4 regions of the Corynebacterium doosanense CAU 212 genome follow, and region 4 is predicted to be linked to each of the others. Evidence: riboswitches for the same ligand, from Rfam matches in the RefSeq annotation. Region 4 holds a riboswitch; each other region holds the start of a gene.
What was found. Region 4 has a riboswitch for thiamine pyrophosphate ahead of thiM (hydroxyethylthiazole kinase). Riboswitches for the same ligand answer to the same signal wherever they lie in the genome.

Region 1 (8,738 bases), 1.2 Mb from region 4:
CACCGGCATCGGCGGCTACATCGGCATCATGCGGCAGCATCCGGGGCGCAACTTCCTCGCCGGCGCGCTGGGTTTCTCGGCGGGCGTCATGCTGTTTGTCTCCTTCGGGGAGATCCTCCCGCAGGGGCTCGACGACCTCACGGGACAGTGGGGCGAGCGGGGTGGCACGTGGGCCGCGTACGGGGCCTTCTTCCTGGGCATCGCCGTCATCGCGGTCATTGACCGGCTGGTTCCCGAATCCATCAATCCCCACGAGCCGTCCACCACCGAGGGCGCCGAGCGGCAGGCGCGCATGGCCAAGGCCGGAATAATGACCGCGATCGCACTGGCCATCCACAATTTCCCGGAGGGCTTTGCGACGTTCGTCTCCGGCCTCACCAGTCTTTCCGTGGCCCTGCCGATCGTCGTGGCCATCGCCATCCACAACATTCCGGAGGGCATCGCCGTGGCCGTTCCCATCCGCGAGGCCACCGGTTCGCGGAAGAAGGCCTTCTGGATCGCCACGCTCTCCGGCTTCGCCGAACCCGCGGGCGCGCTCATCGGATTCCTGCTGCTCATGCCCTTCATGGGCCCGGCCACGCTGGGGCTGACCTTCGCCGCGGTCGCCGGCGTGATGGTGTTCATCTGTCTCGACGAGCTGTTGCCCACCGCCGTGAAATCCGGCAGCCACCACACCGCGATCTACGGGCTGATCGGCGGAATGGCGCTCATGGCGGTGTCGCTGCTGCTGTTTATCTGAGTCAGTTCGAGCTGGCCGCGGTGGAGCCCGAGCCCGATCCCACCGCCGCGTTGGCGGCGTGCTCGCCGTCGGCCTTCTTGCCGGGCAGCAGTGCCTTGACCCCTTCGATGACCGCGTAGGCGACCAGGCCCCAGAGCAGGCCGACCACCAGGGACGCGCCCGTGTTCACCAGCCAGCCGAGCGCCCCGCCGCCGGCGGCCTCCTCCCAGTGGTGGATCGTCTCGTACGGCCAGGACCACAGGCCCACGGTGTCGACACCCTGGACGATGATGTGCCCGCCGACCCACAGCATGGCGAAGGTGCCCACGATGCCGATGGTCCCCAGGATGATAGGCATGGCCTTGACCAGCCCGCGGCCCAGGCCCGGGGCGTTGCCGCGTTTGATCATGCCCAGGCCGATGTCGTCGAGCTTGACCAGCAGGCCCACCGCGCCATAGACGGCGATGGTGATGACGATGGCCACGAGGATGAGCACGATCACCCGGGTCCAGAACGCCTCCTCGACGATGCCGTTCATGGCGATCACCATGATCTCCGCCGAGAGGATGAGGTCGGTGGTGATGGCGCCGCGGACGAGCTTGTCCTCGGCCTCCTCGCCGGACTCCTGCACCGGGGTGTCGTGGGAACCGTGCCCGGTGAACAGGCCGATGACCTTGTGCGCGCCCTCGTAGCAGAGGTACGTGCCGCCGATCATGAGGATCGGGGTGAGCGACCACGGTGCCAGCCAGCTGAGCAGCAGCAGGATCGGCAGGATGATGATGAGTTTGTTGCGCAGGGAGCCCTTGGTGATGCGCCAGATCATCGGCAGCTCGCGGGCCGGTTTTGCACCCTCGAGGTAACCCGGGGTGACGGCGGCGTCGTCGATGACCACGCCGGCGGACTTTGCCGTGGTCTTGCCCACCAGGGCACCCACGTCATCGGTGCTCGCTGCGGCGGTTCGGGCGATGAGCGCTACGTCGTCAAGCAGGGCAAGCAGACCGCCAGCCATAGGGGGACCTTCCGGGTGAGGGGGAGTGAACGCCCCCGAGACTAGCCCACGGCCAGAGCCGGAGCCCATGACGATCGCGATGAGAGGAGCAAACGGGCGTCGACACGCGGCGGCACACTTTGGCCTTCCGTCTCCTGCGGTCCTAGGCTGGCAGGAATGACCACCTCCTCCACCGCCCGCGTGTCCACGTCCCGCCCGGCGCGCTACGGCAAGCAGCTGGCGTCCCATTTCTCCCGGAAGGCCGAGGCGCGCTGGGACGGCGAGGAAGGCCGCGGCGCGGTGACGTTCCCCGAGGAGCTCGGCTGGGGTGAGCTGGAGATGATCGCCGGCGAGAACGTGCTGCTGCTGCAGCTGGAGACCCGGGAGGAACGCCTCGACCGGCTGGAGGAGGTCGTGGGCACGCACCTCGTGCGCTTCGGCGCCCACGACGAACTCACCGTCGAGTGGAAGCGCCAGGGGGGAACCGAGGGGACCCGTTGGCGTAGCGATAACTCCGGCGTATAAACTTCCCCTCACACATCACCACGGGTGCCCCGGTGAAACTCCGGCGCTGAGATGTCTGCACAGATGAACCGTTGAACCTGATCCGGTTAATACCGGCGATAGGAAGGGTCTTTTTTCATGTCCAATAAATCCTGGCGTGTCATCGACATCGTCACCGCAGCTGTCCTCGGCATCGCCTGCGGACTCATCTTCTGGGTGTGGAACATCATCGGCTACGCCGGTTTCACCGCCCTGGACACCTTCACCCCCGGCTTCGGCGGGCTGGTCGTAGGAATCTGGCTGCTCGGCGGCGTGCTCGGCGGGCTGATCATCCGCAAGCCGGGCGCGGCGCTGCTTGTCGAGGTCATCGCGGCCATCACCTCCGCCGTGCTGGGCAACCAGTGGGGCATCACCACCCTCTACTCCGGCATCGCGCAGGGGCTCGGCGCGGAGCTTGTCTTTGCGGTCTTCGCGTATCGACGTTTCTCCCTCCCCATCGCCGGCCTCGCCGGCCTGGCTTCCGGAGTGGGCGCCGTCATCCTCGAGCTCTTCCTCAGCGGCAACCTCGCCCGCTCCCTGGAGTTCAACCTCATCTACCTCGCCTGCGTTTGTGTGTCCGGCCTGGTGCTGGCCGGATTCCTCGGTCACGCACTGGTCTCGGCGCTGGCGCGCACCGGGGTGCTCGACCGCTTCGGCCCGGGCCGAGAGCTGCGCAATGCCGGTGATCTCCGGGAGCCCCGCCGCGCCGAATGAGTGCCCTGACCTTGACCGGCGTGGGCTACCGCCACGCCTCCCGCTCCACCGACGCGCTCTCCGGGGTCGACCTCACCGCCCAGGAGGGGGAGATTGTCCTGCTCACCGGGGACTCCGGCTCGGGCAAGTCGACCCTGCTCCACGCCGTCGCGGGCGTACTGGGCGATGAGGAGGACGGCCATCTCACCGGGGAGATCGCCGTCGACGGGCCCGTGGGCATGGTCCTGCAGGACCCCGACTCCCAGGTCATCTCGGCCCGGGTCGGCGACGACGTCGCGTTCGGAGCGGAGAACCTCCGGGTACCCCGCGAAGAGATCTGGCCGCGGGTCGAACGAGCGTTAGCGCAGGTGGGACTGGACCTGCCGTTCGATCACCCGACCGCGCAACTCTCCGGGGGACAGAAGCAGCGCCTCGCTCTGGCTGGCGTGCTGGCCATGGGCGCGCGGGTCATCCTGCTCGACGAACCCACCGCCAACCTCGACCCCGCCGGACGACAGGCCGTGGTCGACGCCGTGGGCGTGCTCGCCCGCGACACCGGGGCCACGGTCATCATCGCCGAGCACCGGGCGCACCACTGGCTGGCCCTCAACCCCACGCTCTACCGGCTCAGCCCCGGAGGGATACAGCGCCTGGAGCGGCTGCCCGATCCCCCCGAGGTCCCGCTCGCGCCGGGCACCACCAACGCCCCGGTCGCCTGGGCCAGGGACCTGCTCACCCAGTGGGGCCCGCCGCGCGCCGTGTCCATTCCCGGGGCCGCGTCCACGGTCATCACCGGGGCCAACGGCACGGGCAAGTCCACCTTCGCCGCCACGCTCGGCGGGCTCATCGCCCCGCGCTCCGGCGAGCTCGACTACGCCGAGAGCATCCGACGTGGCCAGAAGGGGCCGAGTCACAAGTGGCGTTCGAGTGCGCTCGCCGCGCGCATCGGCCAGGTGTTCCAGGATCCCGAGCATCAGTTCGCCTTCCGCTCGGTGCGCGAGGAGCTGGCGGCGACGGGGGCGTCGGCAACGAGCGTCGATACGCTGCTGGAACGCCTGCGCCTGGCTCATCTCGCGGCGGCCAATCCCTTCACGCTCTCCGGCGGGGAGAAGCGGCGGCTGTCCGTGGCCACCGCGCTCATCACCGAGCCCGCGTTGCTCATCTGCGACGAACCCACCTTCGGGCAGGACGACGCCGGCTTCCTCGAGATGATCGCGCTGTTCCGCGAGCTCACCGAGGCCGGGCGCACGGTCGTCTCTGTCACCCACGACGAGCTGTTCCGCCGCGCCCTGGGAGACGTGGAGGTGGAGCTGACATGAACCTGCTCTCCGGGGTCAATCCCGTGTCCCGGGTGCTCGCGCTCGCGCTGCTGACCACCCCGCTGCTGCTCAGTGTCGACGTGGTCTCCGCCGCGGTAGTGCTCGTGGCCACCGTTGTCCTCGCTCCGCTGTGCGGGGTCGGACCGCTGCGCCTGCTCCGACGCGCGTGGCCGCTGCTCATCGCCGCCCCGCTGGCCGCGGTGTCCATGGCGCTGTTCGGCAACCCCCGCGGCGAGTCCTACCTCCAGTTCGGACTCTTCCACGTCACCGACAACTCCCTCAGCCTCGCCGCCGCGATCCTCGTGCGTGTGCTCGCCATCGGCGTTCCGGTGGTGGTGCTCATGGTGGACATCGACCCCACCGAGCTTGGCGACGGCCTCGCCCAGGTCCTGCGCCTGCCCGCGCGTTTCGTCGTGGCCACGATCGCCGCGGTGCGCCTCATCGGTCTGCTGCGCGATGACCTTGCCGGGCTGCGCCGGGCCCGCCGCGCCCGGGGTCTGGCCGACCGCACCGGACCGCGCTACCTGTTCTCCCTGGCCTTCGGCTTGCTGGTCTCCGCCCTGCGGCGCGCGGGCAAACTCTCCACCGCGATGGAGGCCCGCGGCTTTGGGGCGACGGAGCGCACGTGGGCGCGTGAGTCGCGCCTGCATCCCCGGGACGGGGCGCTGCTGGTCGTGTCGGCCCTGCTGGGCGTGGGGGCGATCGCCGTGGCAGTGTGGACCGGCCACTTCCGTTTCCTGGGGGTGGGCTGAATGCGCCGGTTTGTCCTCATCGACGGGCCCTCCGGCTCCGGCAAGACCACCTTCGCCGGGGAGCTCTCCCGGGAAACCGGGCTCACGGTCGTGCACCTCGACGACTTCTACCCGGGCTGGTACGGGCTACTGGCGGCCTCGAAGATGGTCGCCGAGGATGTGCTCCATCCCTCGCGCCCCGGCTTTCGGCGCTGGGACTGGGAGAAGAACGAACCGGGGGAGTGGGTCGCGCTGGACCCCGACGCCAGCTACATCATCGAGGGGGTTGGCGCGGTGACCTCCCGCAACATCGCCGCTGCCCGCGCGCTCGGGGATGTGCGCACCTTCCGCATCGAGGCGGATGCCGGGGAACGCAAGCGCCGCGCACTGGCCCGGGATCCCGGTTTCGCGCGCTGGTGGCAGGTCTGGGCTGAGCAGGAGGACCGGTACTACGCCGGGCCGGGGGCGGTCGAGGCGGACGAGGTCATCCGCTCGTGACATGGGGGGAGTGAGCTATCACCCCCGAAACTACTGCACCTACGCCCGTTCTCACAGGTTAACGGCACGTTAATTGAATGGACAGCTATCCAACTAAAAGTTCCCTACCGAAACTGCTTCTGGATATGACCGGCAGATCCTATGATCTAGATAACACTGTCCAGTTGAGTAGCAAAGGGTCACGTTTATGCATCTGAGAAAATCCGCCGCCATCCTCACGGCGGGTGTACTGTCCGTCAGCCTCGCCGCCTGCAGCAACTCCTCCGAAGACGACGGCAACAACGCCGGCGGCGGAGAGGGTGGGGACAACTACGTCTCCGCCTGGGGTAGCGAACCGCAGAACCCGCTCATCCCCGCAGACACCAACGAAACCGGCGGCGGCCGCATCATCGAGAGCATCTACTCGGGCCTGGTCTACTACGACGCCGAGGGCAAGTCCCACAACGAACTCGCCGAGTCCATCGAGCTCGAGGGCGAGAAGACCTTCCGCGTGACCCTGAAGGACGACCAGAAGTTCTCCGACGGATCACCCGTGACTTCCGCCAACTTCGTCGACGCGTGGAACTACGCCGTCAAGGAGTCGCTCATGTCCGCCTCCTTCATGGAGCCGATCCTCGGTTACGAGGAGGGAGCGGAATCCCTCGAGGGCCTCAAGGTCGTCGACGACAAGACCTTCACCATCGAGCTCGCCGCCCCCATGGCCGACTTCCCGGAGCAGCTCGGCTACAGCGCCTTCTACCCGATGCACGAGTCCGCCTACGACGACATCGACGCCTACGGCGAGAAGCCCATCAGCAACGGCCCGTACCAGCTCGAAGAGTGGAACCACAACGAGAACGCCATCATCACGCCGAACCCGGAGTACTCGGGTGAGCGGGCGCCGAAGAACGACGGCATCGACTTCGTCTTCTACGCCGAGACCGATGCGGCCTACGCCGACCTTCTCTCCGGCAACCTCGACGTCCTGGACACCATCCCGGACAGCGCCTTCGCCTCCTACCAGGACGAGCTGGGCGATCGCTGGGCCAACGACCCGGCCGCCGTCTTCCAGTCCTTCACCATCCCCGAGCGGATCGAGCACTTCTCCGGTGAGGAGGGCGCGCTGCGTCGTCAGGCGCTGTCGCTGTCCGTCAACCGCGAGGAGATCACCGACACGATCTTCGAGGGCACCCGCACCCCGGCCACCGACTTCACCTCGCCGGTCATCCCGGGCCACTCCGACTCCCTCGAGGGCGCGGATGTCCTGGAGTACAACCCGGAGAAGGCCAAGGAACTGTGGGCCAAGGCCGACGCCATCTCCCCGTGGGAGGGCGAGTTCACCATCTCCTACAACGCCGACGGCGGACACCAGTCCTGGGTCGACGCGACCACCAACGGCATCCGCAACACCCTGGGCATCGAGGCCGTGGGCAACCCGTACCCCGACTTCAAGTCCCTGCGCGACGACATCACCAACGAGACCATCGACGGCGCGTTCCGCACCGGCTGGCAGGGTGACTTCCCGCTGCTGAGCAACTTCCTCACCCCGCTCTACCGCACCGGCGCCAGCTCCAACGACGGTGGCTACTCCAACCCCGAGTTCGACAAGCTGCTGGATGACGCCGCCGCGGCACCGGACGTTGAGACCGCTGGCCCGATCTACAACGATGCGCAGGAGATTCTGCTCACCGACCTCCCGGCCATCCCCCTCTGGTACTCCAACGTCACCGGCGGCTGGGGAGAGAACGTGGAGAACGTCGACTTCAACTGGAAGTCCCAGCCCGTCTACACCGAGATCACCAAGAACTAGTACCCGGCGTCGTCGGAGAAACACCTGGTGAACCCCGACCTGCCCCCGCACGGGGCCGGATCGGGGTTTTCCCACGTGAACCGACGGCAACGATAGGAGAAAACCTATGCTGCGCTACATCGGGCGCCGGGCACTGCAGATGATCCCCGTGTTTCTCGGGGCCACACTGCTGCTCTATGCCCTCGTCTTCCTCATGCCGGGAGACCCCGTCGAGGCCCTCGGCGGCGACCGCGGCCTCACCGAGGCGGCCCGCCAACGCATCGAGGCCGAGTACAACCTCGACCAGCCATTCATCATCCAGTACCTGCTCTACCTCAAGGGAATCTTCACCCTCGACTTCGGCACCACCTTCTCCGGCCAGCCCGTGACCCAGGTGATGGCCAACGCGTTCCCGGTGACCATCAAGCTCGCCATCATGGCCCTGATCTTCGAGGCCGTGCTCGGTATCGGATTCGGGTTCATCGCCGGCATCCGCCGCGGCGGCATCTTCGACTCCACCGTGCTGGTGCTGTCCCTGCTGGTCATCGCCGTGCCGTCGTTTGTCATCGGCTTCGTGCTCCAGTTCCTCCTCGGCGTGAAGTGGGGGTTGCTCCCACCGACCGTGGGCAGGAACGAGGACTTCATCAACCTGCTCATGCCGGCCGTCGTGCTCGGCGCGCTGTCCTTCGCCTACGTGCTGCGCCTGACACGGCAGTCCGTGAGCGAGAACCTCCGCGCCGACTACGTGCGCACCGCCCGGGCCAAGGGCCTCAGCGGGGGCACCGTGATGAGCCGCCACGTCCTGCGTAACTCGCTGATCCCCGTGGTCACCTTCCTCGGTGCAGACCTGGGTTCGCTCATGGGCGGAGCCATCGTAACCGAGGGCATCTTCGGAATCAACGGCGTCGGTGGCTCGATCTACCAGGCCATCATCAAGGGTGAGCCCACCACCGTCGTCTCCTTCACCACGGTGCTCGTGGTCGTCTACATCGTTGCCAACCTGCTCGTCGATCTTCTCTACGCCGTGCTCGACCCGAGGATCCGTTATGCCTGAGAACCTGAACGTCTCACCGGACAACTCCGCCAACACCCGCCTGCTCAAGGGGCAGAACTACTTCATCGCCGACACGGACGAGATCGGACTCGGCGCCGTCGACGCCGTCTCCGACGAGTCCGCCCCCCGCTCCCAGTGGGGCGAGGCCTGGCAGCACCTGCGCAAGCGCCCCATGTTCTGGCTCGCCTCCGCGCTCATCCTGCTCGCGGTGGCCATGGCCCTGTTCCCGTCCCTGTTCACCTCGACCGACCCGCGGTCCTGCGTGCTGGGCAACTCGCTCGACGGGCCCACCTCGGGCCACCCGTTCGGCTTCGACCGGCAGGGCTGCGACATCTACGCGCGCACCATCTACGGGGCGCGTGCCTCGGTGACCGTCGGCGTGCTCACCACCCTGGTCGTGGTCATCATTGGCACCGTCTTCGGATC
Region 2 (8,738 bases), 1.0 Mb from region 4:
ATTTCTCGCCTCGATGCTGGGCCTGACCCCGGGTGTGTACATCCACAACGTCGGCTCGATCCACATCTACGAAAAAGACCTCACCAAGGTGCACACCCTCCTCGGCGGCGATGATCAGACGATCGTGGAGGAACCCAGCACTCTTCCACGGCTGCCCTCGGGGGCGAGCCTGGACCAGGTGCACCAGGTCCTCGCCCTGGAGAAGTCGATCCGTGCAGACGAGCTCCCAGGCCGCGCACTGGCGACCCTTGATCTTCCGGAAGCGTGGGTCGACATTGTCCGCCTGTTCTGGATCCACCGGCAACTCCAATACCAACGACCAGTCGACCCATCGATTATCGGCGACCTCCATCCCCTCCACCGGGAGCTGGTCGTGAGCCGATGGCCCAGCATCGAAAACGCGCGTGTGAGGGCGGTGCAGCAGTGACGACATCATGGACGACTCCGGCAGTCTCAGCAGGGTTCGATGCCTATGACGACTATGTCGAAAACCGACTGGCTTATACCCCGCTCGTCAATGACCTCCAAACTGCTTGCGGCCGAGGGGGGATCGTGCTCGATTATGGGTGCGGCAGCGGAAAAGTCTCACGACGCCTCCTCGACGCCGGAGCCGCAGCACAGGTCGTCGGAGTCGACATCAGCACCGACATGATCACCCTCGCCCGGGCGCAGACCCCGCAACCGGCCGCGCGATTCCACACCATCGACAGCGGCCACGTTCCCTACCCGGATGACACATTCGATGCGATCGTGTGCTGCTTCGTATTCATCAACGTGCCCACACGCGAGGAACTGAGAGCGATCGCCCGCGAGCTCGCCCGAGTGCTTACACCGACCGGCAGACTCTTCATCGTCGATAGCAACCCGGCGGCCACAGGAGTACCGTTCCCGACCTTCCGCAGCGGCGAGCCCGGCAGAGGCTACCGTGACGGAGACGAACGCAAGGTCAGCTTGCAGATCCCCGGCACCGGGATCCTCGAGCTTGTCGACCGGCACTGGTTCATCAGCACCTACGAGGCGGTGCTGACCGAGGCCGGCTTCACAGTCGACAAGGTCACCGACCGCGGAGCACAAACCGTAGAGGACGTCGGCTCCCAGGCACCTATCGACCATCCACCGTTCATGCAGATCACAGCCCACCTCCAAGACCACTCCGAGTCGACGATCGGGGCGGGGTAGATGACGCGCGACGCTTCCTACCCGAAGCCGGCGACGCTGGCGGCAGTGGTCCGAAAAGGACGTGTACTCCTTATCCGGCGTGCCCACATGCCCGACGCCGAGCGCTGGGCATTCCCCGGGGGCAAGATCGAACCCGGCGAGACCCTGACCGCCGCGACCGCGCGCGAACTCGCCGAGGAAACAGGAGTCCTCGCCACACCCGGTGATGTCTTCGATGCTGTCGACGTCATCGATGCCGACCACAATCTGCATTACGTCCTGATCGCAGTGCTCTGCCGATGGGAACGAGGGGAACCGGTCCCGGACGATGACGCACTCGAAGCGGCATGGTTCACCCTCGAGGAAATGGCTGCGATACCGGTCGCGGAAACATTCAACGTCCGCGCTATCGCCCAAACCGCGCTCGAGCTGGAACGCAAGCAATAGGAACACTCAAGAAGCCAGAATGCCCATTTGCCGGATAGCACGTAGTGATATCAGGTGTTCTGTGACAGCGATTCCAGTAACGAAGAATCAGGCCGTCCGAAGCTTGTGGAGAGTGTGGTTTCCGTGATGTGATGGTGGCGTGACACGGGGCGCCGCCCGTTCCAGCTTTCGAGCACGGGACGTGGTCGGCTGAGATGACACCCGTTGAACCTGATCCAGTTAGCACTGGCGAAGGGAATGTCCGGACTTTCACCCGCCGACAATGTTGGCGGTGTCAGCGCACCGAAGAGCAACTTTCGCTCTTCGGTGCGCACGGGTTGCCTTCGCCTCGATATCGAGAGGCATACACATGGCACACACTATTCTCCCCCTCACCGAGCAGATCGTCCTCGTCACCGGCGGCGCCCGCGGACTCGGAGCTGCGATCACTCGCGCGTTCCTGGCCCAGGGTGCGCGAGTGGTCATCGACTACCACACCTCCCAGGACGCCGCGGAGGACCTCGCCGCCGCCCACCCCGGAAAGGCGATCGCAATCCGGGCTGATGTCCGCGACCGCGCCCAGGTCGATGGCCTCGTCGCTGAGGCCGCCGATCGCTTTGGCGGTCCGATCACCACGGTCGTGAACAACGCGCTGGCTGACTTCTCCTTCAACGGCGACGCCCGCTCCCACGCGGACCAGATCTCCTACGAGGAGATCACCGCACAGTTCACCGGCTCCGTGCATGGGCCTCTCAACGTCATCCAGGCCACCCTTCCCGGCATGGTCGAGGCGGGCTTCGGCCGGATCGTCAACATCGGTACGAACCTCTTCCAGCACCCCGTCGTGCCCTACCACGACTACACCGCGGCGAAAGCAGCGCTGCTGTCCCTGACACGCACCTTCGCCGACGATCTCGGCCCGCAGGCCATCACGGTGAACATGGTCTCCGGGGGGCTGCTGCTGACCACCGACGCCTCGGCGGCGACCCCTGAGGCGGTCTTCGAGGGCATCGCCGCGGGCACCCCGCTGCGGGCGGTTACGACGCCGGATCAGCTCGCCGACCCAGTCGTATTCTTCGCTTCCCCGTGGGCCAGGGGTGTGACGGGTCAGAACCTCATCGTCGACGGCGGACTCGTCAAGGGGTGAGCGGCGTGGAAGGCAAGCAGGCCCACTTCAACCTCTTCATCCACGGTGTCGGTCATCGCAGCGCGGCCTGGTGGTCACCGCCACGTCGTGCAGCGCAACGACCGACTGCGCCTCGTCCCTGAACACCGTGACCACGCCTCTCTCATCTCACTCTTCGTTTAAGCAGAGCCCCTGCAGAAGCCCCGTTCATTCCCTTGACGGACACGCCGTCAACACCCTTCGGTCTAGATTTCTGGGGCGCTCTTCTCTCCGTGGGCTCGGAGCATGCCGAAGGCGACGAGGCCCGCCGCGAGCACGGTCAGAGCGATTCCGCCCCAGGTGACCGCGAGTCGGAACTCCGCGGTCTGCTCGGTCGGCCAGGCCGATGCGGTGAGGTGCCCGGTGAAGATGGGGGTCTGCTGCACGTTTAGGTGACAATTGTTAGTCACGCCGCGAGGGCGACGTCCTTGGTCATGATGGCCTCGAATTCGATCGGGGTCAAACGTCCCAGACGGGCCTGCCGTCGTCGGCGGTGATAGGTCCTCTCGATCCAGGTCACGATCGCGATCCTCAGTTGCTCACGCGTGATCCAGGAACCCCGATCAAGGACGTTCTTCTGCAGGAGAGAGAAGAACGATTCCATCGCAGCATTGTCGCCGCTCGAACCCACCCTGCCCATAGAACCGACCATGTCGTGGCCGGCCAGAGCACGCAGGAACTTCCGGCTTCGAAACTGAGATCCTCTGTCCGAATGGACCACGCAACCGACGACGTCACCGCGCATCTGGACCGCGTTCTCAAGTGCTTGGACAGCCAGGCGGGACTTCATCCTGGAGTCGATGGAGTACCCGACGATGCGCCGGCTGAAGGCGTCTTTGATCGCACAGCAGTAGAGCTTGCCTTCCGCGGTTCCGTGTTCCGTGATGTCCACGAGCCAGAGTTCATTCGCCCGCGTCGCAGCGAACACATGCCGGGTACGACCATGCTCATCGACCACGGCGCAGAGATCGTCATGGGCGGGCGGACCAGGATTCTTCCCGTTCTTGGCCCGTTTCTTCCCGAACACGGACCACCAGCCATTGCTCGAGGTGATCCGCCACGCGGTCCGGTCGGCCATCGGCTCACCCACATCGCGTGCTTCGTCGGCGAGGAGGCGGTGCCCAAACTCGGGGTCATCCTTGTGGGCGTCGAACAGCGCGTTCGCGCGATACGCCTCGACCACCTCGTTCGGGGTGACGGGGTCAGCCAGCCACCGGTAGTAGGGCTGGCGGGAGAGCTTGAGCACCCGACTGAATATTCGCTTTACTGGGGTCCACCGGTCGCGTGTCCGGGGGCCGGCAGGCTGAGGACGGGTTCGTAGGCGTCGGGGCCACTCGTGGTGCGGTCGGGGGCCACCACGCTTACGCTCCTCCCGCCGTGTGTATAGGGCACACGGCGGAAGGAGCAAGCCAATGGTACGAAAGATCAGAGCGAAGCTGATACTGCAGCTACGCTCCGAGGGCCTGTCCGGACGCACGATCGCCGCGTCGCAGGGCATGTCCCGAAAAAGCATCACCGCGGTACTGGAAGCCGCCGACACCGCGGGTGTGAGCTGGGATGATGTCGCCGAGCGTCCCGAGGACGAGGTCTATGACCTGCTGTTCCCGGGCCGGGGACAGCACCACAGCGTGTTCGCCCAACCGGACTGGGAGAAAATCCACCGGGAACTCGCCAGGGTCGGCGTGACCCTGAAGCTGCTGCACGGCGAGTACACCGATGAATGCGTCGCCACCGGAGCGCCGGCGATGGGCTACGACCGGTTCTGCCGGACCTACCAGCGCCACGTCCTGGTCACGGGAGCAGCGTCGAGGGTGGGACACAAGGCCGCCCAGAGCGTCGAGGTCGACTGGTCCGGGCCGACGATGACCCTGCTTGACCCGATCAGTAGTACCCCGAGGCCGGTGTACCTGTTCGTCGGGTGCCTGCCCTTTAGCCGCTACTCGTTTGTCTACCCGAGTCTGGACATGACGCAGGAGTCCTGGCTGCGGGCCCATGTCGCGATGTTCACCGCCTTCGGCGGATCGGTACCGCGGATCGTGCCCGACAACCTCAAAACCGGGGTGATCACCCATCCCCGCGACGGTGAGATCGTCCTCAACGACGCCTACCGCGAGATGGCCGCACACTACTCGGCCGCGGTGCTGCCGGGCCGGGTACGCAAAGCGAAGGACAAGCCGAGCGTGGAAAACACCGTGTGGCATGTCGCGATGCGGGTCATCGCCCGGCTACGCGACCAGCAGTTCACATCCCTGCCGGAGCTGACGGCCGCGGTCACCGCACAGGTCGCGGCCTACAACGCCGAGCCTTTCCAGAAGCGGGACGGCTCCCGGGCCAGTGTGTTCACCACCGAGGAACAACCCCTGCTGACCGGGCTTCCGCAGGTCGCCTATGAGATCAGCCGGTGGGTCTACGGCCGGAGGGTCGGGCGCAACGGGCACGTGGTGTGGGAGAAGAATTTCTACTCGGTGCCAGTCACCCATATCGGCACAAGCGTAGATCTGCGGATCACCGACCGTGTCCTGCAGATCTACTCCGGCCAGCAAAGGGTGAGCAGCCACCTGCTGTTTCCCGAGGGATCAGCCAATCAGTACCGCACCAACGACGCTGATCTACCCGCCGGGGAGCGCTACCAACCGTGGGACGCCCCGCGCGTGCGGGAGTGGGCAGGCCGGGTCGGCCCGTCCGCGACGGTGGTGGTCAACCGGATCTTCGAATCGGTGGCCGTCGACGAGCAGGGCCTGAATGCCGCCCTGGCGGTGTTGCGGTTGACGCGGCGGTATTCCGCCGAGCGGGTCGAGGACGCCTGCAGGCTGGCGCTGGCCGGGCATGTCCGGTCCCCGCGGTACGTGCACCTGCACCCGATCCTGGCCACCGGGCAGGACCAGGCCACCCGGCAACGCCCACCACGGGAGGAACCGGTCGAGGAAGGCGGATTCGTCCGCGGCGCCGACTACTACGCAGGAGACGTGAAATGAGCGGCATCGACATGGAAACCACACGCAAACTCCGCGACATGGGCGCGACCGCCCTGCTGGAGGCCATCGACGCCGAAGACGAGAACCTCGTCCTGGGGATGGGATTCGAGGAACGGCTGCACCTGATCGTCGATGAGGCGTATGCCACCTTCACCCACGGCAAGGTCGACGGGCTGATCCGCCGGGCCGGCCTGCGCTACCCGGCAGCTGATCTGCGTCGGATCGACCTGGTCGAGCAACGAGGACTGAATCGCAACCTGCTGGCTACCTTGGCGACCTGCGGGTTCATCGAGCGCCACCAGAATGTCGTGTTCCAGGGGTTCACCGGGTCAGGGAAATCCTATCTGGGGTGCGCGCTGGCGAAGCAGGCCTGCCAGCACCGGTACCGGGCGCACTACATCCGAATGCCGGATCTGGAGGAAGCCTGGGCCACCGCACGCGACAAACCCCAGGGGACGACGAAGTTCCTCAAGAAGTACGCCGCATTCACCGTCCTGGTTATCGACGAGTGGCTGCTGGATCACCCGGATGAGGCCATGCGCAGCATGCTGCTGGAACTACTGGAACGCCGCTACGACTCCGCGTCGACGGTGTTCTGCACCCAGTACGCGAAAAAAGACTGGCATCAAAGGCTCGGATCCGGGGTGCATGCCGATGCGATCATGGACCGGATCGTGCATAACACGATCTGGGTCGACACCGGCACCCACAACATGCGCGAGCACGTCACCATGAGCCAGTAGGAATTGTCCTGCGGACGCCGGTGGCCCCCATCACGACGGCTGCCGGCCCCCGCAGGCAATATCGCTGGCCCCCAACCACACGATCGGGTGGCCTTCACACCTACGAATACTCACCCGACACGTCACCGTCACAGGGATCCCTGCGGCGGCGAGCTCTGTCACGAGCGGGTAGAACCTTTTGACGGCAGGTTCGCCTGCGACAGATACGCCGCCGCACGCCGCAGCACCTCGTTCTCCTGCTCGAGGAGCCGGTTGCGCTTCTTCAGCTCGCGGATCTGCGCCGCCTCGGTCCGTGACTGGCCGGGCGTGGTGCCCTCGTCACTCTCGGCGCGGCGCATCCACTTCGTGAGCGTCATCGGGTGGACCCCGAAGTCTTTCGCGATCTGCTCGATCGTCACTCCGGGCTCACGGTTTCTCGCGACGCGCACGACATCGTCGCGGAACTCCTGGGGATAGGGCTTGGTCATGACGATCATCCTTCCAGGCCGGCCTTCCCAGGCAAGCCAGATCAGATGTCACCTATCCATGCAGCAGACCCCATCGCTCACACCCCGGGCTTCGCACAGCTCAACTGTCTTCGTCATTCCGCCAGCTTGAAGTCGGTACACTGGAGATACGAAGTACGATACGTATCACCCTTGAGCATGTTCGGCTCGTCGAGCAGCAGGACCTCCGGGTCGGTGGCCAGGGCCTTGGCGATCTGCACCCGCTGGCGCATGCCCCCGGAGAACTGGCCCACGACATCGTCCATCCGGGACATCGGCACCTCGACGCGGTGCAGCAGCTCGGCGGCGCGACGGCGGATGGCACGGTAGTTGCGCTCGCCGGCCGCCGTGAGCCGCTCGGCGATGTTGCCACCGGCGGAGATCCCCGGTTGAGGCCCGCCGCGGCGTCCTGGTAGACCACCGACAGGGTGCTGATGCGCAGCTGTCGGCGCTCCGCGTCACTGAGGTCCAGAACGTTAACCCCGCCCGCGCCGACGGCGGCCAGGCGCACCTCGCCGGTGGCTCCGGGCTCGTCGCCGATGATGGATTTCATCACCGTCGACTTGCCGGAGCCCGACTCACCGATGATGCCCAGGGCCTCACCCGGAGCGACGTCGAAACTCACGTCCTCGGCCGCCGTCACCGCCGAGTAGCCCAGGCGGGCCGGGTAGATCTTGCCCAGGGACTCGACCTTGAGGCTCCACTGCTCCCCCGGTCGCGGTCCGGGGTTCGTGGCCCTCCGACCCGGAGGTGGTGAGCAGCGCGGAATCGGTCAGCCAGGGTTCGGCGATGGCACCGACGCGGCGCTCCGGGTCCGGGTAGTACCTCCGCGGGGCCACGGCGAGGTGCTCCTCGGGATCGACGTCCCCAGCGCGGACCCGGGAGCACCACTCGGTATCCGAGCACTGGTGGCGCCCATCGGCGGTGGGCACGAGGTAGGTGTCGGCGGATCCGCAGAGCACGCAGGTCTCGCCCTCGGTGTGTTCGACCTCGAAGGGGACGTCGTCGAAGGCAACCGGTTCCACCGGGGTGTGCGGCAGGACGCAGTAGATCTTCTTGTCCCTGCCGTGGGAGAGGACGGCGAGGTTCTTCGCGTCATTGAGCCGGGGGACATCCCACCGCGGGATGGGGCTCAGCGCCATGACGTGGCGGTGGTTGACCACCACGGGATAACCCGAGGACTTGTTGATCACCCCGGAGGTGACCAGGTCCTCGTACATGGACACCCACATCCGCGAGTAGTCGGCCTCGGCGTGCATCCGGTTCGCCTCCCGGATCGACTTGACCACGTCCCGCAACGGCTCGGAGACCGGGACCTGGAGCACGACGATCTGGTCCCCGGAGAGGGAATCCTCCGGGATGCGGTGGCGGGACTGGATGAGGGTGGACTCGCGGGTGTCCGCGCTGGCCCGGCAGCGCAGGGAACCCAGGATGAGCCGGCGGAGGTTGACGGCGTTGACCCCCTCCTCGTCACCCTGGTCGATGACCTTCACCGTGTCCTCGGCCCCGGCGATGGACAGCGTGGCCTGAAGCCCGCCGGATCCCCAGCCGCGTGCCACGGGCATTTCCCGGGAGCCGAAGGGCACCTGGTAGCCGGGGATGGCGACCCCGGCGAGGATGGCCCGGCGCACCTCCCGTTTCGCTTGCTCGTCAAGGATGGTGACACCGACGTTGGCGGCGGCCCGGTCGGCGGCCGCGGCGCTGAGCCCGGCGACGGTGGGAATGCTCATGGCGTGGTCCTGCCCTTCTGTGCCGCGGCCGCCAACGCCCGGTCCACCTGCGAGCG
Region 3 (3,645 bases), 1.0 Mb from region 4:
GGCCGGGTTGGTCAGGCGTGCGGTGTAGCCGATGATTTCGCGTTCGTCCTGACCGCGGGGACTGTTCTGGTATTCGAACCCGGTGTAGACCTGTCGCAGGGAATCCAGGTAGAGCGTGTGGAGGTCGGGATACTCAGGCTTCACTGACGGCTCCTGCCTGCGCGTGCTCGATCGCGGTGAGGATGCGTGGTCCGGTGGGCTGCTCGGGATCGATGGTGATCATCTGGACGTCGGCGACCGCTGAGAGGCCTCGGACGAGGAACGCGTACTCGGCTCCCTCGTCGAGGAGTAAGACGATGGGTTTGTTCCAGGCGGAGGCCCACCCGATCTCGATGTGCGTGCCCGGGGATGCCGGTGCGCCGGGGAACGCGACGAAGACGTCGCAGGCGGCGATCTCCGTGTAGTCGATGCGTGTGCATTCGCTGGGTTCCATGAACTCACGGCCCCAGTGCTCTCTGCGGTGGGCGCAGTGCACATCCCACCCCTGGGTTTCGAAGAAGTCGATGATCGAGGTGTACTTGTCGATCGCGGCGTCGCCCATCACATGGGTGTCGGCGTCGACGAGAGCTTTGAACGGGCCGGCGAGAAACATCTTTCGCGTCATCGTCACGGCTCCTTTCATGAGTCGAAGTGGTTAGCTCTACCGATCGGAACGAGGAGGGGCTGTTCTGCATCCCTACCCGCGCGGCCAGAGCTGGTGGAAGTGATGCAGGGGACCGTGACCTTGGCCGACGTCGAGGCGGTCGCTGGCAACGAGAGCGCCGTGCAGGTAGGTCTTCGCCCGTTCAACGCTTTCGGGCACGGTGTGGTCAGGCAGCAGTGCGGTGATCGCCGAGGACAAGGTGCAGCCGGTGCCGTGGTCGTTGAGGGTTTCGATCCTGGGAGAGGTGTAGGTGGAGATCCCGTCGGGGCCGGCGAGGTAGTCGACACTGACCGTCTCGTTCGTGAGATGCCCGCCTTTGAGTAGCGCCCACTGACAGCCAAGGCCACGCAGCCCGGTGGCCTGGTCCTCCATCTGCCCCAAGCGGGTGACATCTGTGGTGTCGAGGAGCACGGCGGCTTCGGGAAGGTTCGGGGTGATGATCGTGGCCAGTGGCACGAGCGTGTCTCGGATGGCTGCGACCGCATCGTCGTCCAACAGCCTGTCGCCGCTCTTGGCGACCATCACCGGATCAAGGACCACGGTCTCGGCTTCGTGGTATTGCAGGCGCTCGGCGATGACCTCGGCGATCGCGGCGTTGGCGACCATACCGATCTTTACCGCGTCGACGCGCACATCGTCGAACACTGCATCGATCTGCTCACCGACGAAAGAGGGATCAAGGGGCATGAACGAGCGCACACCGCGCGTGTTCTGTGCCACGACCGCGGTGATCGCGGCCATACCGTAGGTGCCCCTCGCTGAGAAGGCTTTGAGATCGGCGTGGATGCCCGCCCCGCCAGTGGGGTCGGTGCCTGCGATGGATAGGACGTTCTTGATCGTCATGCGTGCACTTCCTTCTGCTGCTGTGTGGCGGCGTAGCGGGCGACCTCGGCGACATCCTTGCTCAGAGTCAGGCGGGCCTCGTCGACCTCGTCGAGGGGGAACCAGCGTGCTTCGAGGGCGTCGTCGCCAGCGTGGGGTTGCCCCGAGCGCCACTGGCAGAGCACGGCGATAAGCACGTAGTGACTGTCCAACCGTCCAGTCTCGTCTCGGCTGAACGCGTCAACGGAAGTCAAAACACCGGTCGCCTGACCGATGATGCTGGTTTCTTCACCGAGTTCGCGTTCGGCGGCTTTGGTGATCGTTTCTCCGAATTCGATCTTCCCGCCCGGGAATCCCCAGAATCCTGCATCAGGAGGGTTCGCGCGACGCACCAAGAGGACATGGTCATCTTTGATGAGGACGGAAATGACCGCGACCCTCGGGCGCACCTCGACTGAGGACGTCGCGGGGCCGACAACAGAATGGGACACTGTAACCTCCTAATGGGGAGGCCAGCGAAGGAAAGAAGCCCTGCTAGACCAGTCCCTTCGCCGGCATGATCCGGATCAGGTTCTAGGGTCACCACGCTGACAACGTCCAGTGGTATCTCAGCCCCTTGACGGGACACCCCTCGGTGCAACCCGAATCTACCAGAATGCCGTCACAGATACACCCTGCGCGGATTGCCCGCTGCGGGATGCTGGTGTTGGGATCGGCTGCGCACCTATCCAGTGCTGCGACTGTGCCCGATGGAGCAAGTGCCCGTCTCACGGGTGGAGTCACTGGTCGGTGTCGGTCTTGGACGGTAGAATGGAAGGTGTCGGGCGAGCATGAAGGAGGACAGGTCATGGCGACGACGAAGGCCCTGGAACAGGCCGAGATCGACCGGCTCGAAGCGCAGGTCACTGCGAGCCAGCGGATGGCTAGCGAAGAGGAGACTGACGCCGACCGTGCCCTGGGCCGCAAGGTGCTCACTGGAGAGATGTCCGCCGATGACGCCATCGCCGTCCGGCTGGCGCAGATCGACGCGAAGCACGGCATCACCCGGTAACACGCCGCGGGCCAATGTCTCGGGCGGGGGTGGACGGTGATGCCGGATCATTACACGTATCCCGGCACCGAGGTGCTCGTCAACATCCCCGGCTACACCGACCCGGCGGCGTGGAAGGAAGCCGAGACCGCCCACGGCGCGAGATAGGTGCCCTGGATCACGAGCTGCGAGCGGCGTTGCAGCGGCGAGCACACCGCCTCGACCCCGACCCGCCGTTCGGTCCACCAGACCAGGGGCGGGGGCCACATGACCGAGGACTCGGACTATGAACACTCAACGTACCGCCACAGGCGAGCGGAACGAGAGCAGCGTGCGGGCGGCCCGGTCACGTCCGGGCGAGGAGAACGGGTCCGCAAAATGGGCGGACCCGTTGATCACGACGCAGGCCAACCTCTCAGGGCGAAACCCCTGGCACGGTGGGAGGAAATTTCCTCCCACCGTGCCAGGGGGACGCCCACGGTGCCGCCACTGTGGCGGCGCCGTACGCCTCGCGCGGGCAGGCCATGGTGGTGCCGAATCGGCACCACCATGCCATCCGCAGGTGCGAACCGTGCAGGGGCAACGGGGCCGGAAAATTTCCGGAGCCGTTCACCGGCCCCCGGCGCGGGCACGGGGGTGGAAAATTTTCACCCCCGTGGGCTCGAGCCGACCGTGGTGCCACCGTGGCACCACCGTCAAGAACGAGGGCAGGTCGACGGTGGTGGCAAATTGCTACAACCGTGCTGCCGGAGATGACGACAGCGGGCTGACGGTGGTGCACAATTTTCACCACCGTGACGTTCCGCTGGTGACTGCTCCGGGGGCGCCGAATCGGCACCCCCGTGCCCGACCCCGTTTTCGGGGCCTCCAAGGGCACGACAGCACTGACCATCCACATATAGTAGCTCGCTCCTGCGCGGATGGCTAGATGCAGTGATTGCTGTTTTTGAACCTCGGGTGTATAGGCGTACCTGTCGGGTATGAACAGTATCCCGACACCCCAGACCCATACGCCCACCACGACGACGAGGCCGCGCCTGGCGATCGACGACGAGGCCCTGACCGACACCAACCGGGAGACGATCCGGCAGGCCGCGAAGACCACAGCCTCCCGGTTCCCGCCCATGAGTGCCGAGCAGGCCGAGCTGAT
Region 4 (8,738 bases):
CCGCCTGGCACCGGAGCATCCCTTCCCTGCGAGCCACGAAGACGCAGTCGCGGCCTACTCCTGGGCCGCGGCGAATACGGGGAAGCTCGGCCTGGCACCCCGGGTCGCCGTCATCGGTGACTCCGCGGGCGGCAACCTCGCCGCGATCGTGAGCCTCGCGGCCCGCGACCGGGGCCTGCCCCTTCCCGTTGCACAGATTCTGCTGTCGCCGTGGCTCGATCTTGCTTCCGACCGGCCCTCGCGAACGCTGTTCGCGGACGGGTTCTTCCTCACCGCGGCTCAGATCGACTGGTACCGCGACAAGCTTCTGGAAGACCCGGCCCTCGCCACCGACCCGCGGGTCTCACCCCTCCACGCGGATGATCTCTCCGGCCTGCCACCGACGTTGTTCGGATACGCGGGATTTGATCCCATCAGGGACGAGTCCCGCGCCTATGCCGCCCGTCTGCGGGAAGCAGGCGTCGAGGTTGACGAGGTGTTCCTTCCCGGCCACGTGCATCCCTTCTCCAACGTGCTCGGCGCGGGACGGACCGGGAAAACGGCCACCCAGGAGATTGCCCGGAAGCTCGGAGAGCTCACGGCACGTCGATAAGCGTGGCCTGTCCGAAGAAGTCGACCTCATGCCGGCAGGCACGCAGGTACGCGACGGCGGCGGCGGAACGCTGTTCCGGGGTGGCACCCGCGAGCAGGCGTTCGGTGGCTTCGATCGCTTCCGTGGTGGCGGCGCGGAACTGGTCGTCGTCGTACGTGGAGAGCCACTGGGTGTACGGGTGACTGTCATGATTCTGCGCGTGCAGGTCGGCGCCGACGTGGGCGTACATCCAGAAGCACGGCAGCACGGCCGCCACTCCCGTGAGGTGTTCGCCGCGGGTCTCCGCGCGCAGGAAATCGGTGTAGGCGCGGGTCACCAGCGTCGGCCGGACCACGTCCGGCACACCCCACCGCTCCTGCATCTCGACCTCCGCCGCCACGGTCTCCGCGACCATGCCGGACCACATCCGGCGATCCTCTGCCCCGGACGCGGATGCCGCGAGAGCAGCCAGCGCTCCCGAGTAGATGTCGAGGTAGTAGCTGTCCTGCGCGAGGTAGAAACGGAACTGCTCCTCGGGCAGGGTGCCCGCGCCCAGGTCGGCGACGAACCCCTCGTCGAGCTGCGCCAATGAAACGCCCGAGGCCCGCCACAACGCCTCCGTCCACGGCCCGGCGGCGGCCACGGCCGGTTCCGCCGCGCTCCCGCCCAGCTCGGCCGGGTCCGTCCACCGCTCGGGCAGGTCGAGAGCTTCCTGCTCCTGCCGTGCGGCGGCCGCGTATCGACGCCCCCTGTGCCCGTGGTCGATGGGCCCGTTGCCACTGCCCACCTGCAGTTCCTCTCCGAACCTCAGCGCCTCGTGCACCCAGTCAGTCGCCCAGCGCACTGCGGTCTCCGGGTCCTCACCGCCCGCCAGCTGGGTGGCCAGGGCGGACGAGAGTGAGCAGCCCGTTCCGTGCGAGGCGGTCGTCCGCACGACGGGCGAGGGAACGTGGACGAGGACCCCGCGGGCGTCGATAAGCGAGTTTCCCCGGTCCTCACCGGGGAGGTGGCCGCCCTTGGCCAGTACCAGGGCCCGGGTTCGTTCCGCCAGCTCCCGGGCCTGCCGGTCCGCCTCCTCCCGGGTCTGCGCGGGCTCGGCCTTCGTGAGCATGGCCAGCTCGTCGAGGTTGGGGGTGATCACGCTCGCCCGCTCGAGCAGGCCCGCCGAGACCCCGGAGGCGAGGGTGTCCCCGGAGATGGCCACCATCACGGGGTCGACGACCACGGGAATGTCCCGGCCCAGCTCATCGAGCCATTCGACGACCACCCGAGCGCAATCCTCGTCGGCGAGCATGCCGATCTTGACTGCGTCGATCTCGACGTCGTCGGACACGGCGAGCAGCTGTGCCCGGAGAAAGTCCGGATCCGGGGTGTGCACCTCGCGCACACCGTGGGTGTTCTGCGCGACCAGGGAGGTGACCACGGCCATGCCGTAGCCCCCCGCGGCCGCGATCGACTTCAGGTCGGCCTGGATGCCGGCGCCGCCGGTCGGGTCGGTGCCAGCGATGGACAGTACGCGGGGAATGCTCATGGTCACGCCTCTTTCAGTTCTCGGGCTGCCGCCTTCGGGTCGGCGGCGGCCATGATTGCGGACACCACGCAGGCGCCGACAGCGCTGGTGGATCGAACATCGTTGATGGTCTCGGCGGTGATGCCACCGATGCCCACGGCGGGAATACCGTGCTCGGCTGCGCGCGTTGCGAGCCGGTCGAGCCCCTCGATACCCAGGGCTGGCCCGGCATCGAGTTTGGTGGAGGTGGGAAAGACCGGCCCGATCCCGAGAAGATCCGGGCGGGTCTCCGACATGACTGCGGCGTCGACCTCGGCCTCCGTGCCGGCCGACAACCCGATGAGCAGGTCAGGGCCGAGCGCCTCCCGCGCCTGGGCCACCGACCCGTCCGCCTGGCCGATGTGCACGTGGAAACCGTGTCGGGCGGCGAGGTGAACCCGGTCGTTGACAAACACGGGCACCCCGGCCGGGCGGGCGATCTCGCCGACGGCCAACAGGAGGCGGGTGAAGGTCTTGTCGTCGATAAGCTTGTCCCGGACCTGGACCACCGTCACGCCCCCGTTGATGGCCTCGGCGACCACCGCCGGAACCCGGTCGACGCCGCCTGCCTGGGCGGAATCGGTGACGAGGTAGAGGCTGTAGTCGATGCTCATTCCCCCTCCTCGATCTCGCAGAGTGCGGGCAGGGCATTGGAGCCGTTGTACAGCGCGTCAATCCAGGCGTTGCGGAAACTACCGGGGCCGGCGGAGACCTTGGCCGCCAGAGCCCCCGCGCCGGAGAAGGCCACGTGGGCGGCCGCGGCCCCGTCGTACGGGTTGCCGGCGGCGACGCAGTAGGCTGCCGTGACCGCGCCGAGGGAGCAACCCGTGCCGATGACCAGTGCCATCAGCTCGTCACCGCCGGTGATCCTGGTGACCCGTCCCCCGGAGACGATGATGTCGGTTGGGCCCGAGATCGCCACGACCCCGCCGGTGAGCGCGGCCAGGGCGCGCCCCGCCTCGAGCGCGGACTCGGGATCGTCCGTGGAATCGACCCCGCGCCCGCCCTGGGCGTCGCTCCCCTCGTGGGCCACGTGCAGGTTGCGCACCTCGGAGGCATTGCCGCGGATCACCGTGGGCTTCTGGTCGAGCAGCTCCACCGCGAAGCGGGTGCGCACGCCCAGGCCGCCGACGGCCACCGGATCCAGCACCCAGGGAATGTTGCGCCTGCGGGCCTGGGCGACCGCCGAGCGCATGGCCTCGAGGACCGGCGGATCCGGATTGCCGACGTTGATGAGCACCGCATCTGCGGCGGCCGCGAACTCGCCTGCCTCCTCGGGGTGGCTCACCATCGCGGGTGCGGCCCCTGCCGCGAGCAGGACGTTGGCGGTGATTTCCTGAACCACCGAGTTGGTCAAACAGTGGACCAACGGTGCAGAGTGCCGAACATCGTCGTGAATTTCTTGAAAAACCGTGCGCGAAAAAACCACAGTCACATTCCCTTCGCCAGTGCGAACTAGAGCAGGTTCTACGGGTCTGATCTCAGCCCCCGGTCATATGCGACCGGGTGCACCCCGTGTGAGTGATTTCGACGATAGCAGAAACCAGGGGCGTGACGGCAAGGTTCTGCCCCTCCTGGGGGTAGCCGGGCCGCCGGTACCCGACGACCTGTCGGGTGACAGTCCAGACATCTGGACGACCGTCCACTATCAGGGGTGCCTCGGCTGGGAATTTGCAATGCACCACGCACATCGGTCCTGCGCATTCCACGCTGTCCACATAAATTCACGTTTCCCAGAGAGAGGTACCCGTTGTGAGCAACCCCTACGATCCATCCGGCAACGACCCGGGCGGCCAGCAGCCCTACGGTCAGCAATCCAGCGGCGATCACCCATACGGTCAGAAGTCCTACGGCCAGGACCCTTACGGCCAGCAGCCTTACGGCCAGGACACCTACGGGTACGCTCACAACCCCCAGAACCAGCAGTATGCGGCCGCGCCCGCCGCTGGAAAGTTCGATGCCGTTCAGAGCATCAGCTACGGATTCAAGGCGTTCGTCGAATCCTGGACCACCTGGGTCGGCGCGTTCGCGCTCCTCGTCGTAGCCACGATCGTTTTTCTCGGCATACTGATGGTCCCGCTCTTCGCCATCGCCGCGGCGCCCAGCGACACCAGCGCCGATGTTCCGATGGATAGTGCCCCGTGGCGTGGTGGAATTCGGATCGGTGTCTGGTCAGTCGCAGTGATCAACGAGTTCCGTGGGTTGATCATAACCACTACCGGTGTCGAGGGCTTGTTGCTTGGCGGCGATGACGGCTCGGAGCTCAGCCATCGAGGTGTCTGACAGGTAGCGGCGGCCGACTTGCCATTCGTCGTGTTGGTCGATGACCACCGAGGTTGCCAGCCGTAGGAACGCGGCCGGGTTGGGGAAGATCTCCACGACGTCAGCACGGCGCTTGATCTCCTTGTTCAGCCGCTCGATCGGGTTGTTGGACCAGATCTTCTGCCAGTGCCCTTTCGGGAATGCGGTGAAGGCCAGCACGTCGGTCTTGGCCTCCCGCATCATCGCTATGACCTTGGGGAACGAGTCGGCGAACGTGTCGGTGACCTGGTCCCACTGTGCGGCCACGTCAGCGGGGTCGGTGTGGGCGAAGATCGTCTTCACGGCGGCGGTCACCGCGGGGGCGTGCTTGGACGCGACAGCGCCGTGCAGGTTGCGCATGAAGTGCACCCGGCAGCGCTGCCACGCAGCCCCGACGAACTGCTGCGCCACGGCCGCTTTCAGGCCCGCGTGGGCATCGGAGATGACCAGGTGCACCCCGGTCAGGCCGCGGGCCTTGAGCGAGAGCAGGAAGTCCGACCAGAACTCATAGGATTCGCTGTCCCCGACGGCGGTGCCGAGCACTTCGCGGGTGCCGTCGACGGAGACTCCGGTGGCCACGACCAGGGCGTGCGAGACCACGTGCGCACCGATCCGAACCTTGCAGAACGTGGCGTCGGCGAACACGTACGGGAACTGGGTGTGCGCCAGCGTGCGGGTGCGAAACGCCTCCACCTCGGCGTCGAGGTCAGCGCAGATGCGAGAGACCTCGGATTTGGAGATGCCGGTGTCAACGCCGAGTGCGCGAACCAGGTCGTCGACCCCGCGGGTGGACACGCCGTGCACGTAGGCCTGCATGATCACCGCGTACAGGGCCCGGTCGACCCGGCGGCGACGCTCGAGCAGGGCCGGGAAGAACGAACCCGAGCGCAGCTTCGGGATGCGGGCCTCGATATCACCGGCTGGCGTGGAGACCGTCTTGGTGCGGTGCCCGTTGCGGTGGGTTGTGCGGCCCTCTGAGCGCTCGTAACGGTCGGCCCCGATCTTGGTGGCGGCCTCGGCCTCGATCAGCGCTTGCAGGCCGGCACGGACCAGCTCGGCGAACATCGCCTGCGGGTCCGCGGACAGCAGTGCATCCAACTGGGCGTGTACGCCAGAATGGGAGTGGGTCATCGCGTGGTGTGTCCTTACTGTGAGCTACTTGGCGGTAACTCATTGACCACTACGCGATGGCCAACCCCCTTGGCGGGCCAACACACCGCTGTCAGCCCAAAGCCCAGCCCCCAAACCCCACCACTCCAAGGGACTTACCCTTCCGAGTCGGCCGGCCTCGTGATCTTCCTCATCCTGGCGACGATTCTCTTCATTGTTTTTTGCGTAATCTTCCAGCTCAACGCAGCACGCAACGCCGTCCAGGTCGTCCAGGGAGAATCCATCACCCTGCGCGACTTCTGGCGTCTCGACGGCCTGGGCACCCCCATCCTTGTCAGCCTGGTCATCTTCCTTCTCGCCTGTTTAGGCGCGCTGGTCGCCGTCGGAAGCATCGTGGTCGCCGTCGTCTTCCAGTTCGCGTACGTGGCTGCGTTCGCCTCCCGCCAAGCGACTGTCGGTTCGGTCCTCGGATCCTCGTGGGAGGTCTTCAAGAACAACGTCGACCAGGCGATCCTGCTGTTCATCCTCTGCTACCTGCTTAATCTCGCGGGTGGCTTCGTCATCATCGGCATGGTTGTGACCGCACCGGTGGTCTTGCTGGCGCAGGCGCACGCCTACCTCGTCGGTATTCAGGCTCCGGTCAAACCCCGAACCTAAACAGAAAAAGGTGTTGCCCGGCCCGATTTCCCGGACCGGGCAACACCCGTTTCGGCGGGAGGACTAGCCAGCCACCCGGCGCTGCCGCGCGAACTCACTGAGCACCACGCCGGCTGCGACGGACGCGTTGAGTGATTCCACCCAGTCCGTCGTGGGCACGGACATGATGACGTCGCAGGTCTCGCTCACCAGGCGGGAAATTCCCTTGCCCTCGGAGCCGACGACGATGACCACGGGATCCGTGCCGCCGTCGTAGGTGTCCAGGGTGTGCTCGCCGCCGGCGTCGAGGCCGACGACCTGGTAGCCGTTCTTCTGGAACTCTTTGAGCACACGCACGAGGTTGGTCTCGCGCGCGACGGGCAGCCTTGCCGCGGTGCCCGCGGAGGTGCGCCACGCCACTGCGGTGACCGATGCCGAGCGACGCTCGGGGATGATCACGCCGTGGCCGCCGAAGGCCGCGGTGGAGCGGATGACCGCGCCGAGGTTGCGGGGGTCGGTGATGTTGTCCAGGACCACGAACATGCCCGGGTTCGGGTCGTCGTTGGCGCGGGCGATGAGGTCGAAGACGTCGTCGTACTTGAACGGCGGGATCTCCAGGCCGATGCCCTGGTGCAGCGTGCTGCCGGTGAGGTGGTCGAGCTCGGGGCGCGGAACTTCGCGCACGATGATGCCGCGGGCGTTGGCCAGGTGCACGGCCTCGGTGAGGCGGTCATCCGCGCCCGTTCCCTGCGCCACCATGAGCGACAGGGCGGGAACGTTGGCGCGCAGGCACTCGAGAACCGGGTTGCGGCCGACGACGAGCTCGGTGGTGGATTCCTTGATGTGGCGTCCGGAGTCGCGGCGTTTGCGCTCCATCTTCTTCTTGTACGCGGCGTGGTACTCACGGTCCTCGGCCTTGGGCGTCGCGCCCCTGCCGGCCAGGCTGCGGCGTCCCTTGCCGCCGGTGCCCTTGGTGGCACCCTTCTTGTTAGTCTTGCGCACGCCGTGACGGTCGTGGCTCTCGTTTCTTGCCATGCTCTTACTTCCTTATTTAATTGACCACTGCGGGCCGTCTGCCGTGTCGGTGACCTCGATGCCCGCGGCCGCGAGCCTGTCGCGGACGGCGTCCGCGGCAGCGAAGTCCTTGTCCGCCCGCGCCTGAGTGCGCGTGTCCAGTTCGGCCCGGATCAGGGCGTCCAGGACATCATCGCTTCTCGACGACCCCTCGCCCCCGAACCGCTCATCCAGCGGATCTACCCCCAGCACCTTAGCCATGGCACGCACGTTTCCGGCAATCCGGCGTGCCTCGTCCTTCTCCCCGGCGGCGAGCGCGGTGTTTCCCGCGCGGACCTGGCCGTGGATTTCCGCGAGTGCCCGGGGAACGGCGAGGTCGTCGTTCATAGCCTCCACGAACCCCTCGGTCAGCTCGCCCGGCTCTGGGGACCCGGCACGATCGACGAACTCCTCGATGCGGCGGTAACCCTGTGCGGCCTCCAGCAGCGCGGACTCCGAGTACTCGAGCACGCTGCGGTAGTGCGCGGAGCCGAGGTAGTACCGCAGCTCGACGGGCCGGACCTTCTCCAGCAGGGCGGGGACGCTGAGCACGTTGCCCAGGGACTTGGACATCTTCTCCCCGGCCATGGTGACCCAGTGGTTATGCATCCAGTAGTTGGCGAACCCGTCCCCGGCCGCATGCGCCTGGGCGATCTCGTTCTCGTGGTGCGGGAATTGCAGGTCCAGGCCGCCGCCGTGGATGTCGAAGGTCTCTCCCAGATACCAGGTGGCCATCGCCGAGCACTCGAGGTGCCAGCCGGGCCGGCCGTCACCCCAGGGGGTGGGCCAGCTCGGCTCACCCGGTTTGGCGGCCTTCCACAGGGCGAAATCCTGCGGGCCACGTTTGCCGCGGTCGTCGGTCTCGCCCTGCTCCATCTCCTCGACGCGGTTGCCGGAGAGTGTTCCGTAGTCGGATCCTTCGGCCCTGACCCAGGCCTGGACGTCGAAGTAGACGGAGCCCTGCGCGGGATAGGCGTAGCCGGCGTCGATAAGCCTCTTCATGTAGTCGACCATCTGGGTGACATGCCCGGTCGCGCGGGGTTCGACCGACGGAGGCAGGACGCCGAGGAGATCGTAGGCGCGGGTGAATTCGCGCTCATAGGTGGAGACCCATTCCCACCAGGGGCGACCGTTGTCGGCGGCCTTGGTGAGGATCTTGTCGTCAATGTCCGTGACGTTGCGGACGAAGGCGACGTCGTAGCCCAGCTCGAGGAACCAGCGGCGCAGGATGTCGAACGCGACGCCGCTGCGCAGGTGGCCGATGTGCGGCTGGGCCTGCGGGGTCGCACCGCAGAGGTAGATGGACGCGTGCCCCTCTCGTACGGGCACGAAATCGCGCGGGGTGCGGGTGGCGGTGTCGTAGATCCTCAGAGTCACAGTGATCCAGTGTACGGGTGCTTGTGGGGACTTCTCCCCATACCTCTTTGCCGGTGGAACGAACGGTGTGAGACTTCGTTTCAGTCGCCAACAGGAGTCACCCCCACACCCTGACAAGGAGCCCACCCTCATGAAGAAGAC

Region 1: another riboswitch for thiamine pyrophosphate. It lies ahead of CDOO_RS05300 (ECF transporter S component); the one in region 4 lies ahead of thiM (hydroxyethylthiazole kinase).
Region 2: another riboswitch for thiamine pyrophosphate. It lies ahead of CDOO_RS06365 (3-oxoacyl-ACP reductase); the one in region 4 lies ahead of thiM (hydroxyethylthiazole kinase).
Region 3: another riboswitch for thiamine pyrophosphate. It lies ahead of CDOO_RS06395 (NUDIX hydrolase); the one in region 4 lies ahead of thiM (hydroxyethylthiazole kinase).

The regions. Positions count from the first base shown of each region.
Region 1 is NZ_CP006764.1:1,064,875-1,073,612, forward strand. Features, by position in the region: gene zupT (zinc transporter ZupT) at 1-739, shown strand, start outside; gene CDOO_RS05290 (DUF808 domain-containing protein) at 741-1,727, opposite strand; gene CDOO_RS05295 (DUF2218 domain-containing protein) at 1,884-2,231, shown strand; TPP riboswitch at 2,242-2,354, shown strand; gene CDOO_RS05300 (ECF transporter S component) at 2,349-2,963, shown strand; gene CDOO_RS05305 (ABC transporter ATP-binding protein) at 2,960-4,261, shown strand; gene CDOO_RS05310 (energy-coupling factor transporter transmembrane component T family protein) at 4,258-5,013, shown strand; gene CDOO_RS05315 (nucleoside/nucleotide kinase family protein) at 5,014-5,490, shown strand; gene CDOO_RS05320 (peptide ABC transporter substrate-binding protein) at 5,678-7,279, shown strand; gene CDOO_RS05325 (ABC transporter permease) at 7,386-8,312, shown strand; gene CDOO_RS05330 (ABC transporter permease) at 8,305-8,738, shown strand, end outside.
Region 2 is NZ_CP006764.1:1,285,871-1,294,608, reverse strand. Features, by position in the region: gene CDOO_RS06380 (thymidylate synthase) at 1-427, shown strand, start outside; gene CDOO_RS06375 (class I SAM-dependent methyltransferase) at 382-1,179, shown strand; gene CDOO_RS06370 (NUDIX hydrolase) at 1,180-1,605, shown strand; TPP riboswitch at 1,741-1,860, shown strand; gene CDOO_RS06365 (3-oxoacyl-ACP reductase) at 1,955-2,731, shown strand; gene CDOO_RS06360 (hypothetical protein) at 2,956-3,159, opposite strand; partial or broken gene CDOO_RS13925 (IS3 family transposase) at 3,156-3,998, opposite strand; gene istA (IS21 family transposase) at 4,162-5,724, shown strand; gene CDOO_RS06345 (ATP-binding protein) at 5,721-6,467, shown strand; partial or broken gene CDOO_RS14180 (transposase) at 6,579-6,934, opposite strand; gene CDOO_RS14465 (ATP-binding cassette domain-containing protein) at 7,048-7,233, opposite strand; partial or broken gene CDOO_RS14515 (ATP-binding cassette domain-containing protein) at 7,512-7,577, opposite strand; gene CDOO_RS06330 (alpha-D-ribose 1-methylphosphonate 5-phosphate C-P-lyase PhnJ) at 7,552-8,682, opposite strand; gene CDOO_RS06325 (carbon-phosphorus lyase complex subunit PhnI) at 8,679-8,738, opposite strand, start outside.
Region 3 is NZ_CP006764.1:1,295,046-1,298,690, forward strand. Features, by position in the region: gene CDOO_RS06380 (thymidylate synthase) at 1-144, opposite strand, end outside; gene CDOO_RS06385 (nucleoside 2-deoxyribosyltransferase) at 134-604, opposite strand; gene thiD (bifunctional hydroxymethylpyrimidine kinase/phosphomethylpyrimidine kinase) at 677-1,486, opposite strand; gene CDOO_RS06395 (NUDIX hydrolase) at 1,483-1,956, opposite strand; TPP riboswitch at 1,991-2,107, opposite strand; gene CDOO_RS06400 (hypothetical protein) at 2,313-2,516, shown strand; gene CDOO_RS06405 (hypothetical protein) at 3,476-3,645, shown strand, end outside.
Region 4 is NZ_CP006764.1:2,305,058-2,313,795, forward strand. Features, by position in the region: gene CDOO_RS11280 (alpha/beta hydrolase) at 1-592, shown strand, start outside; gene CDOO_RS11285 (bifunctional hydroxymethylpyrimidine kinase/phosphomethylpyrimidine kinase) at 576-2,102, opposite strand; gene thiE (thiamine phosphate synthase) at 2,105-2,734, opposite strand; gene thiM (hydroxyethylthiazole kinase) at 2,731-3,519, opposite strand; TPP riboswitch at 3,540-3,646, opposite strand; gene CDOO_RS11300 (hypothetical protein) at 3,873-4,403, shown strand; gene CDOO_RS11305 (IS256 family transposase) at 4,293-5,552, opposite strand; gene CDOO_RS11310 (hypothetical protein) at 5,712-6,188, shown strand; gene rlmB (23S rRNA (guanosine(2251)-2'-O)-methyltransferase RlmB) at 6,252-7,202, opposite strand; gene cysS (cysteine--tRNA ligase) at 7,215-8,597, opposite strand; gene CDOO_RS11325 (hypothetical protein) at 8,728-8,738, shown strand, end outside.